Regions from separate parts of the Paenibacillus sp. USHLN196 genome, predicted to be linked through region 1. Evidence: riboswitches for the same ligand, from Rfam matches in the RefSeq annotation. Region 1 holds a riboswitch; each other region holds the start of a gene.
The links. Region 1 has a riboswitch for S-adenosylmethionine ahead of mmuP (S-methylmethionine permease). Riboswitches for the same ligand answer to the same signal wherever they lie in the genome.
Positions count from the first base shown of each region.

Region 2: another riboswitch for S-adenosylmethionine. It lies ahead of metA (homoserine O-acetyltransferase MetA); the one in region 1 lies ahead of mmuP (S-methylmethionine permease).
Region 3: another riboswitch for S-adenosylmethionine. It lies ahead of WFI24_RS23905 (methionine ABC transporter ATP-binding protein); the one in region 1 lies ahead of mmuP (S-methylmethionine permease).

Region 1 covers NZ_JBBCYH010000012.1:182,429-185,712, forward strand. Annotated here, with positions in the region: partial or broken gene mmuP (S-methylmethionine permease) at 1-1,377, opposite strand, end outside; SAM riboswitch class I at 1,470-1,571, opposite strand; gene WFI24_RS25495 (Ger(x)C family spore germination protein) at 1,642-2,850, opposite strand; gene WFI24_RS25500 (GerAB/ArcD/ProY family transporter) at 2,847-3,284, opposite strand, start outside.
Region 2 covers NZ_JBBCYH010000004.1:228,438-231,721, forward strand. Annotated here, with positions in the region: gene WFI24_RS10945 (HRDC domain-containing protein) at 1-156, shown strand, start outside; gene corA (magnesium/cobalt transporter CorA) at 228-1,163, opposite strand; SAM riboswitch class I at 1,615-1,738, shown strand; gene metA (homoserine O-acetyltransferase MetA) at 1,975-2,892, shown strand; gene WFI24_RS10960 (PLP-dependent transferase) at 2,917-3,284, shown strand, end outside.
Region 3 covers NZ_JBBCYH010000011.1:74,831-78,114, reverse strand. Annotated here, with positions in the region: gene WFI24_RS23915 (MetQ/NlpA family ABC transporter substrate-binding protein) at 1-331, opposite strand, end outside; gene WFI24_RS23910 (methionine ABC transporter permease) at 407-1,066, opposite strand; gene WFI24_RS23905 (methionine ABC transporter ATP-binding protein) at 1,068-2,102, opposite strand; SAM riboswitch class I at 2,229-2,363, opposite strand; gene WFI24_RS23900 (Cthe_2314 family HEPN domain-containing protein) at 2,496-3,212, opposite strand.

The sequences.
Region 1 (3,284 bases):
TTTCTTATTCACACGTTCTGTCAGATAATAAGCTGCGTAACATACTGCGATAAACGGAACCCCACAATACAGCGCAATTCGCTGCGTAGGATCAAAAGCAATACCTATGCATGAAGCCAGGCATAATATAAATGAGATAATCGGTACCGCCGGGTATAGTGGAGTACGGTACACCAGATCTTTGACCGCATGGCCTTCCCGGATATATTGTCTGCGGAACATGTATTGGGAAGCGCTGATGCTCATCCATACCGCAACAACAGCCAAACCCGAAATGGAAACCAGTGTTATATACACGGTACCTGGCGCAATGATGCTGGACAGCAGAGCCAGCGCACCACCAACCATACTGATCAGAAGTGCATTCAATGGCACCCCGCGTTTCGTCAATTTGGCAAACCACGGAGAGATCGTTTTTTTATCAGCCAGAGACCAGAGCATCCGTGACGAAGCATACAGGCCTGAATTGGCAGCAGAGAGAATCGCCGTCAGAATAACAAAGTTCATAATGTCTGCTGCATACGGTACACCCACCCGCTCCATTACCGCTACAAATGGACTTTGCAGTACACTGGCATCCGACATCGGTAGCAAAGCAGACAAGATAACAATCGTTCCGATGAAAAAAATAACCAAACGCCACAGCGTTGTATGAATAGCCTTCGGTATCGTCTTTTCGGGGTTCTCCGTCTCACCGGCGGCAATGCCGATTAACTCGGTGCCTGAGAAGGCAAAGTTTACAGCAAGCATGGTCATCAATATCGCTGTAGCCCCATGAGGGAACCACCCGGATGCGGTAATATTCGATAGAAATGGAGCCGGTTCAGAATCCGCCATGGGTATGAACCCAAACATGGCTGCGCCACCGATAATAATGAAGATTACGATAGTTACTACTTTTACAGATGAGAACCAGAACTCGGATTCCGCAAATAATTTCACCGTTAAAGCGTTAAACAGAAAAATCATCAGGGCAAAGAGCGCGCTCCATATCCATACGTTCACCGATGGGAACCAGCGCTGCATCAGCAATCCGGCGGCTGTGAATTCGGAGCCAAGCGCAACAGTCCAGGTTAACCAGTATAACCAAGCCACCGTGTAGCCCGTTGCCGGTCCGATATATTTGGCTGCATAACTATGGAATGCTCCCGTCTCTGGCATGTGAACCGAGAGTTCACCAAGACAGAGCATCACCAAATATACGACGATCGCTCCGATCAGATAGGACAGAATGGTACCCAGTGGTCCCGCTTGCTGAATGGTGTAACCTGAGCTGAGGAATAATCCCGTTCCAATCACTCCACCAAGAGAGAGCATGACCACATGCCGTGCCTGCATTTTCCGCTGAAAATGCCCTTTGTCGTTGTTGTTCTCCATACCTGCTGCTCCCCTACTTCTTCATCCAGAAAAAACAAAAAAGACCCACTCTGCCTAAAGAGTGCGCCGTTACTGACAAATAAAAACAAACGCTCCTATCTATCAGGCTTTCACCCGCTGGAATTAGCACAGTATCCTTCAGATCTGTTGCTGAGGTTTCTAAGGGCCAGTCCCTCCACCTCTCTGGATAAGAAAATGATTTTTTATAAATATAGCGATCTATCATGAATGTGTCAACATTTAAATCATAAATGAAATACATCGCTATTCGGTGGAAGATCCCGGATTGGTAATGCTAATCTTCACATCGTACGTAATTGGCACGGTACTAAAAATGTTATCCCAATCATCTTTGACTTTCTTCCATGTTTTGGGCTCTTTAATACGTAAGCTATCCCGAAAATCCGCAACATCCACTTTGTAGGTATGCTGCAGCTTGTATAACACCTGACGAATCTGTTGTTCCGCCAGTTCAGCAAATTCTTTTTCCAGTTCCCCGCGATAAGCCCCTTTTTCCTCTCTTTCGGGAGCACGCCAATCCTCCATTAACCAGCCTTCGGATTGGGTCTTTACATGGAATGAAATATCATTGCCAACAACCTTGGGAATTACTTTTGTTTTCTTCTTTTTCATTTCATATACAACAGTGAATCCCTCTTTGTTGTAAGTCTTCAAGACGCCTCCTCTTTCCTTAGGCCTGAGCCACGATAAACCTTCCAGATCCGTTTGACTTAGTTCTCCAATAAACTTGGTTGTTTTCCCATCGAATATGCTGCCACCTGAGAACTTGCCCTCTCCATTGGAGTATAGTACATTCTGGAGCAAGAAACTGGAACCAGATTGCATTTGGGCATCTAATTTGGAGAGCAAAACAGGGTCAAGGATTTTGTTGGACAAGTATGAATTACCGGTAATTCCTGTTAGATAAAATGCTGGAATCCGAGAGGGATCATCCGAAGTCAGGACATCCACGGCGCGATGATGACTTATCAGTACCAGACAATTTGGACGAATATCGTTATCCCGAAGTACAAAATCCAGTAGCTGGTCCAGACCATACTTTTTGGCAATATCCTTGGAGACAACGATGACCTTTAGATGATGTCCGATAAGTGGACGGTCTCGCCTTAGTGCAAACTGACGAAAGATTTGCAGCAACGAATCTCCAGTAAGCTGTTCATTGGAATAGGAAGTCTTTCCCGAAGCAGGTGAACCGGATTGTCCGCCCTGTTTACTGTTCGAACCGCCCGTGCCAGGAGCAATCTGCACGGTAGCCGTTATATAATTATTCTTTGGATACTTTCCTCCCTGGGCAGCGATGTCCTTCTCAAATTCCGTTTCTTTCGCGATATCGATCCCGAGACCAACATAGACACTTAGTTCCTCGATCTCCCTACTGCTCCAGCATCCGGATATTACCAGAAGAACGGACAAAGCAAAGGCTACACGTAAAAGCATAAAAATACGAATCATGCTTGCTTGCCTCCCTTTTTGCGAATCAGACTTATTAACAGCAGCAACAGAGGTAAAATGGCAAAAAGAAGCACGGATAGATTGCCCAACATATCACCCAGTGCAAAAGTTTCATCCACGGTTTTCGGCATTAATGCTGTTAGATATATTACTGGCAGAAAGGCGTACATAATGACCTTGATCTTCTTCGTACGAAATAAATCCCGAATGCCCACCGAAGCGCAATAGTGTGTGATCGTGAAACTCGAGAAGATCTGCATAATCCAGATGACCAGTAGCAGGGATTCGAACCGTTCAAAGATCAAACCTTGAATCTCGAAGCTTCTTACCAGATCGAGCGTGGGCCAAGTACGTGTTTTGATGCCGTCGAGTGACAGACTGCCTACAACCATCACAACAGTAATCAGATAAATCATAGTCGATATGATGATGCC
Region 2 (3,284 bases), on a different contig from region 1:
GAGGAGCTGGGAGATACGTTCCTGAAGCCGGTATTACATAAAGTGTATGGAGGAGAGAAGCCCGACGGAGGAAGTCTGGAGCAGGTCTATGAAAGACTGCGCATGATTCGAATCCGCTTTCGTCGGCACGCAGAGACAGAGCGGCATGTTGGTTAATGATCGGAAATGAAAAAAAGACGAGGCGTTCCTCCAGAAGGAGCGCTTCGTCTTCGTTATTTCATAGAAGTTCATACCCAGTCTTTTTTACGGAAAATAAAGAACATGCTCAGGCCCAGTGTTACCATCAGGCCAATCACAACAAAATAGCTGTATTTCCAGTTAAGTTCTGGCATATTCGTAAAGTTCATACCGTATATACCGGTAATGACCGTCAGCGGCATGAAAACCGTAGTAATCGCGGTAAACACGCGCATGATCTCATTCGCCCGGTTCGCAATACTGGATTGATAGGCTTCTCGCAAGTTACCCATCAGGTCGCGGTAGGTTTCAAAGGTTTCAGATATTTTTACGGCATTCTCATAGATGTCACTGAAATATTTTTGCAGTTGATCATCAATGAGACGCAGATCTTTTTTGTTAAGGGTGTTAATGACCTCTTTCTGAGGTCCAAGCACTTTTTTCAGCCACAGAATCTCACTGCGCAGCCCGATGATTTCATTCAGATGAGACTTTTTGGTGTGCATCAGAATATCTTCCTCAAGCTTCTCGATCCGAGCTTCAATTCGGTCACCTACGGTGAAATAATTGTCAACAATCAAGTCAACCAGCAGATACAGGAGACGATCGGGTGTACTGATTTCCTGTTCCCACAGGATGGGTTTTAATGTGCGTAATTCGCTGACCTTCTGTTTTGTAACACTAATAATGAAATGTCTGCCGAGAAACAGGTTGACCGCACGTAGAAATATCTCTTCATCATCGAAACGGATGCTATTAATCACAATAAAATAATGATTCTCATAGATTTCAATCTTCGGACGTTGTTCTTCGTCACTAAGACAGTCTTCCACAGCCAGATCATGCATCAAGAACAGCGGCTGAAGTACCGCCAAATCGTCTACGTCTGCATCAATCCAGTAAAATCCTTCCGCTGGTGGAGTCAGCGCCTGCTGAATGTCGTCCACCGGAATAAATACACCGTTGTTTACCAACCGGATTTTCATCGTTAATCTACTCCTTCTGCACCCGCCAACTTGGCGGATATTATCATTATGGGCGCAAAAAGAACAAATCAGCCGGTCGGCAGCGGAGCCTGGAGATCAGGGCTGCGTTCACTATATACTCAAACGGAAGTCACGTCCCGCTGCCGGCATTCTGATGTCAATTCTCTATGCAGTTTGTCGGAATTCGGCTGCCAGTCAGGCCTCGGGTCGCCATCCATTTAATATGTCACCTCTCACATAAGGGTTTATAACACCTTGTTTAGTATACCGCTGGTACAAGGTGCTTTCAAGCGCAAAAATGTGTCTATTTCGCGCCCTGAGGCAGTGTATGACAACGGATGATGAACGGTTCCGATCTGGGAAGCAGACATCGAACTGCATCTTGACGTGAGGGCATTAATGTAATAAAGTAGACGGTGAACCATATTTAATTACAATCTAATACAGCGAAATCTTATCAAGAGTAGGTGGAGGGACTGGCCCGATGAAACCCGGCAACCGGCGGTATACCGCACGGTGCTAATTCTTGCAGCGACTAAGTGTCAAGTGGCACTGTTGTAACTGAGAGATGAGAGAGGCGCATATCTTTTTTACATATGACCTTTCTCGAAATCCGAGGAAGGTCTTTGTTATATGCCCCGACTTCTCAGCAGTGATTTTCGCTAAGGAACTTGAGGTTGTTTGTAACGTTGGATGAAAGAGCAATTCAATGTTTTTACAAGCTCAAGGCAGTCTATAACTGTATTGATGTGAAGACATCAAGCCAGGGGTTGCTGCATCTATCTATGCACAAGGAGGAGTTAGATTTACCATGCCAATCAAAATACCTGATACTCTGCCAGCAAAAGAAGTACTTGAAGGAGAGAATATCTTCGTCATGGATGAAACTTCTGCATACCAGCAGGATATTCGTCCACTCCGTATCGCTATATTAAACCTGATGCCCACAAAGGAAACGACCGAAACACAATTGCTTCGTCTGGTGGGAAACACGCCTATTCAGGTGGATGTCGTTCTTGTACATCCCAAATCCCATACGTCGAAGAATACGTCTCAGGAGTATTTGGATCTGTTCTATAAAACCTTTGATGAGATTGAGCACCGCCGTTTCGATGGAATGATTATCACGGGTGCTCCTGTGGAGCAGATGGATTTCGAAGACGTGAACTATTGGAATGAAATCCAGGAGATCTTCGAATGGACCAAAACAAATGTGACATCAACCCTGCACATATGTTGGGCCTCCCAGGCAGGTTTATACCATCATTTTGACGTACCCAAGGTTGCACTAGATGAAAAGTGTTTTGGGGTTTTCCCACATACCATCAATAAACCCCATGTTCCGTTGCTGCGTGGATTCGATGAAGTGTTCAACGTTCCACATTCCCGTCATACGGAAGTGAGACGCGAAGATATTGAAAAGAATGAGAATTTAGAGATTTTGGCTGAATCCGAGGAAGCGGGGATCTTCCTGGTTGCTACCAAAGACGGCAAACAGATTTTTGCCACAGGACATGCCGAGTATGACCCGTTCTCATTAAAGTGGGAGTATGACCGGGATGCAGCCAAAGGTTTGGATATCGCATTGCCTAGACATTATTATCCCAATGACGACCCTTCTCGTGTGCCACCGGCTACTTGGCGCGCTCATGCCAACTTATTATTCTCTAACTGGCTCAATTACTATGTGTATCAAGAAACACCTTACGATATTGGCCCGCAAATCTAATCGAGATTACAGGAGGATGCAGCAATGGAAGACAACAACAAGTTGAAAATCGAAAGCCGCTTAGCACAAATTGGGTCCATCAATGAACCGGTAACAGGCGCCATTAACTTTCCGATCTATCAATCCACTGCGTTTCGCCACCCGAAGCTTGGACAAAGCACGGGATTTGATTATATTCGTACAACCAATCCAACCCGCAAAGTGTTGGAAGAAGCAGCCGCAGCGCTGGAATCCGGTGATGCAGGGTTTGCCTGTAGCTCAGGCATGGCAGCTCTGCAAACCATCTTTGCCATGTTTGGTCAGGGAGATCATCTAATTGTGTCGCTGGATCTGTATGGCGGAACCTATCGTCTGCTTGAACGCATCTTGTCCCGTTTCGGTGTAACCGCAAG
Region 3 (3,284 bases), on a different contig from region 1:
GGTTGAAACCACGTTCTTTATTCTCTGTGTCCAGGTAAGGTTGGTGCTGGAAGAAGTTTGCATCCAATTTTTCGTCAGCCAATTGCTGGTTGGGTTGTACATAGTCATTGAATGTAACGACTTGCAAACGAATACCTTGTGCTTCCAGTTCAGGCTTGATGCTTTCCAAAATCTCTGCGTGCGGTGTAGGTGAAGCTCCCACTTTCAATTCTACTGTACGCGGAGCTCCTCCTTCATTGTCTGCGCCGCTGTCGGCGTCCTTGTTGTTTCCGCACGCGGCAAGAACCGCAATCAGCATAAGACTAAGTAGAGCAAAAGACCATTTTTTCATGTGTAAAACCCCTTCTCTAATCATTTTTTTCATGTGGCATCCGCAAAAATGCATATCCATCATGTTATCTATGTGTTATTTCCTGGTGAAAAATGTAACCAAGCGATCTCCAGCCATCTGAAGAATCTGAACTAAGATGACCATAAATACAACGGAAATGATCATAATTTCATTTTGATAACGGAAGTAACCATAGTTGATTGCCAGCGTTCCCAGACCTCCACCGCCAACCATACCCGCCATCGCCGTATACGATACAAGCGTAACGATAGTGATGGTTATCCCAGCAAGAAGACCAGGTAGTGCCTCAGGCAATAGCACCCGTCTTACAATCTGTCCGGTCGATGCACCCATCGCCTGTGCTGCTTCAATGACACCACGATCTACTTCACGCAGTGTTGTTTCCACCAAGCGGGCGAAATAAGGAGCGGCTGCAATGACAAGTGGCGGTATAACGCCGAGAACTCCTGTGGCTGTACCAACCAGCGAACGAGTGAATGGAATAAGAGCGACAATCAGTATGATAAACGGAACTGATCGCAAAATGTTCACAATCAACGACAGAATAGAATAGACCACGCGTGATTGTGTTGATGCGGATCTTGCTGTCATGAATAGCAATACCCCGAGTGGCAAACCAATAATTATAGTGAATAAGCCTGATGCACCCAGAATTTGCAGTGTCTCTATGGAAGCTTTACCGATCTCTTCCCAACGTACTGTTGAAAAATCCATGTTAACGTAGCACCTCCACATCAAGTCCCTCTGCGGATAATTCTGATATTGTCCGGTCAATCGCATTGGTATCGCCTTCGAACCGAACGGTCAGCTGCCCATAAGGAACCTGTTTGATCGTAGAGATCGTACCTTGCAGGATGGCAAAATCCACACCGGTTTTACGTACCGTTCTGGATAAAATCGCTTCATACGTTTTGTTACCCAGAAAGGATATCTTCACAAGTTTGGAAGCAGCACCTGCCTGTAATTCCAAGCCTGCATTCGCCAAAGCAGTCTCTTCAAGGGCAAGTCCAACTTCATGATCACGCATCATAAAGTCCCGTGTAATGGCATGCTGCGGCTTCAGGAATACTTCGGTTACAGGTCCCTGTTCCACTATGCCACCTTGATGAATGACAGCTACCTTGTCACAAATATTCTGAATGACGTGCATCTCATGTGTAATCAGCACAATCGTGAGATTGTACTTTTCGTTAATGTCGAGCAATAACTTCAGAATCGAATTCGTCGTCTGCGGATCAAGCGCCGAGGTGGCCTCATCACATAGGAGTACATTCGGATCACTGGCGAGTGCTCTTGCAATCCCTACACGCTGTTTCTGTCCACCCGATAATTGAGCCGGATATTTGCTGCTATGGTGCTCCAGACCAACCAGGGCGAGCATTTCCTTCACTTTGCGATCAATGGCTTCCTTGGGTGTATTCACAAGCTTTAACGGAAAAGCTACATTGTCATACACCGTTGCCGAGGATAACAGATTAAAGTGTTGAAAAATCATACCGATCTTGCGTCTCTGTTGCTGCAATTCGGTTTTGTTCAGTTCAGTCAGGTTAATCCCGTCTACCCATACTTCACCCTCCGTAGGGCGCTCCAACAAATTAATGCAACGGATCAGTGTACTTTTACCCGCTCCAGAATGGCCGATCACTCCGTAGATTTCACCCTTTTGGATGCTCAAATTCAGCTCGGATAGTGCCGTTGTAGATTTTGCCCCTTTGCCGTACGTTTTCGTTAAACCTTTTAATTCAATCAATCGCACTTGCCCCTTTCCAACCACCTACATGTATCTTTACCCGATCTAAAGGAAAACTCCCCTATACATACAAAAAAAGAGCCCTTTGCAGATACAAAGAGGGCTCTTTACGTGAAAGAATATACCTTCTCATCTGCCAAAATCGTGTCTTGCACCATTTTGTAGGAATTAGCACCTAACATCTATAACGAATGACACATGTCGTTACAAATCGGTTGCCGGGCTTCATCGGGCCTGTCCCTCCGCCGCTCTCGATAAGAAATATGTTGTTGTAGGATTCTATAAGTTCATGTAGTTTATGCTTATAATGTGAACGTAACTTTTGAAATATCAGTATCTTTGTCACTGTAACATTCTAATTGAAACTCAGTATATTCCAAGTATTCCGATTTGTCAAAGGGAATTATTTCTTTGCCATATTTTATTGATATAACTATAAGAAGCTGTTAACGTTTCACAGACCATATCCACGCCCTGACGCATTTCCTGCACATGCTGATTCAGATCCTCCAATTTCACTTTACCTTGCAGGGTCTGATGTAACTGCCACAGGTCATCATGCATTTCGGAGTTCATGTAGTGAATCTCCATATTACGTCGTTTGCGCAGCTTGCTCATCGGTTCACGATAAGAGTCCTTGATCTGTATTAATTGCAACGCAAGATCATGATGCTCCCTCGCATAGTCGAACTGCCTTAACACGGTAAAATAAGAAAAATGCGCTTTTGTATTTGAGGTATTCAGCTGGAATATCTCATTCAATACGGTGCCGACTTTATCCAGAATGGCAAAGCAGCGAATGAAGCCATCTTTGTAGAAATACACATACCGAGCATACTCGGCTTTTTCAGTCGGTGTCATATCATCCGTAGAACCTGCAACGACCTTTTGCCGAAAATGAGCAGCGGCGAAGCAGCTTTGCTCCAGTTCATCCAGGGAAGAGATAAGTCCCTGTGTCCACACATACAGTTTACGATAGTCGTGAGTAGGATCATGATCCACGTGCATCTGTCGCTGAAATAGCTCAAGCGTATGCGCCATTGAGTCCATCGCTTCCTTCAATTTGCCTTCATTTATACGCGGCTTTTCTCCGAGCAACGTTCGCAGCATATATAACCTCCTCTTCCACTCTGCTGATCCATAAAGATTCATCACTTTAATACATAATGCTAATTCATTCCG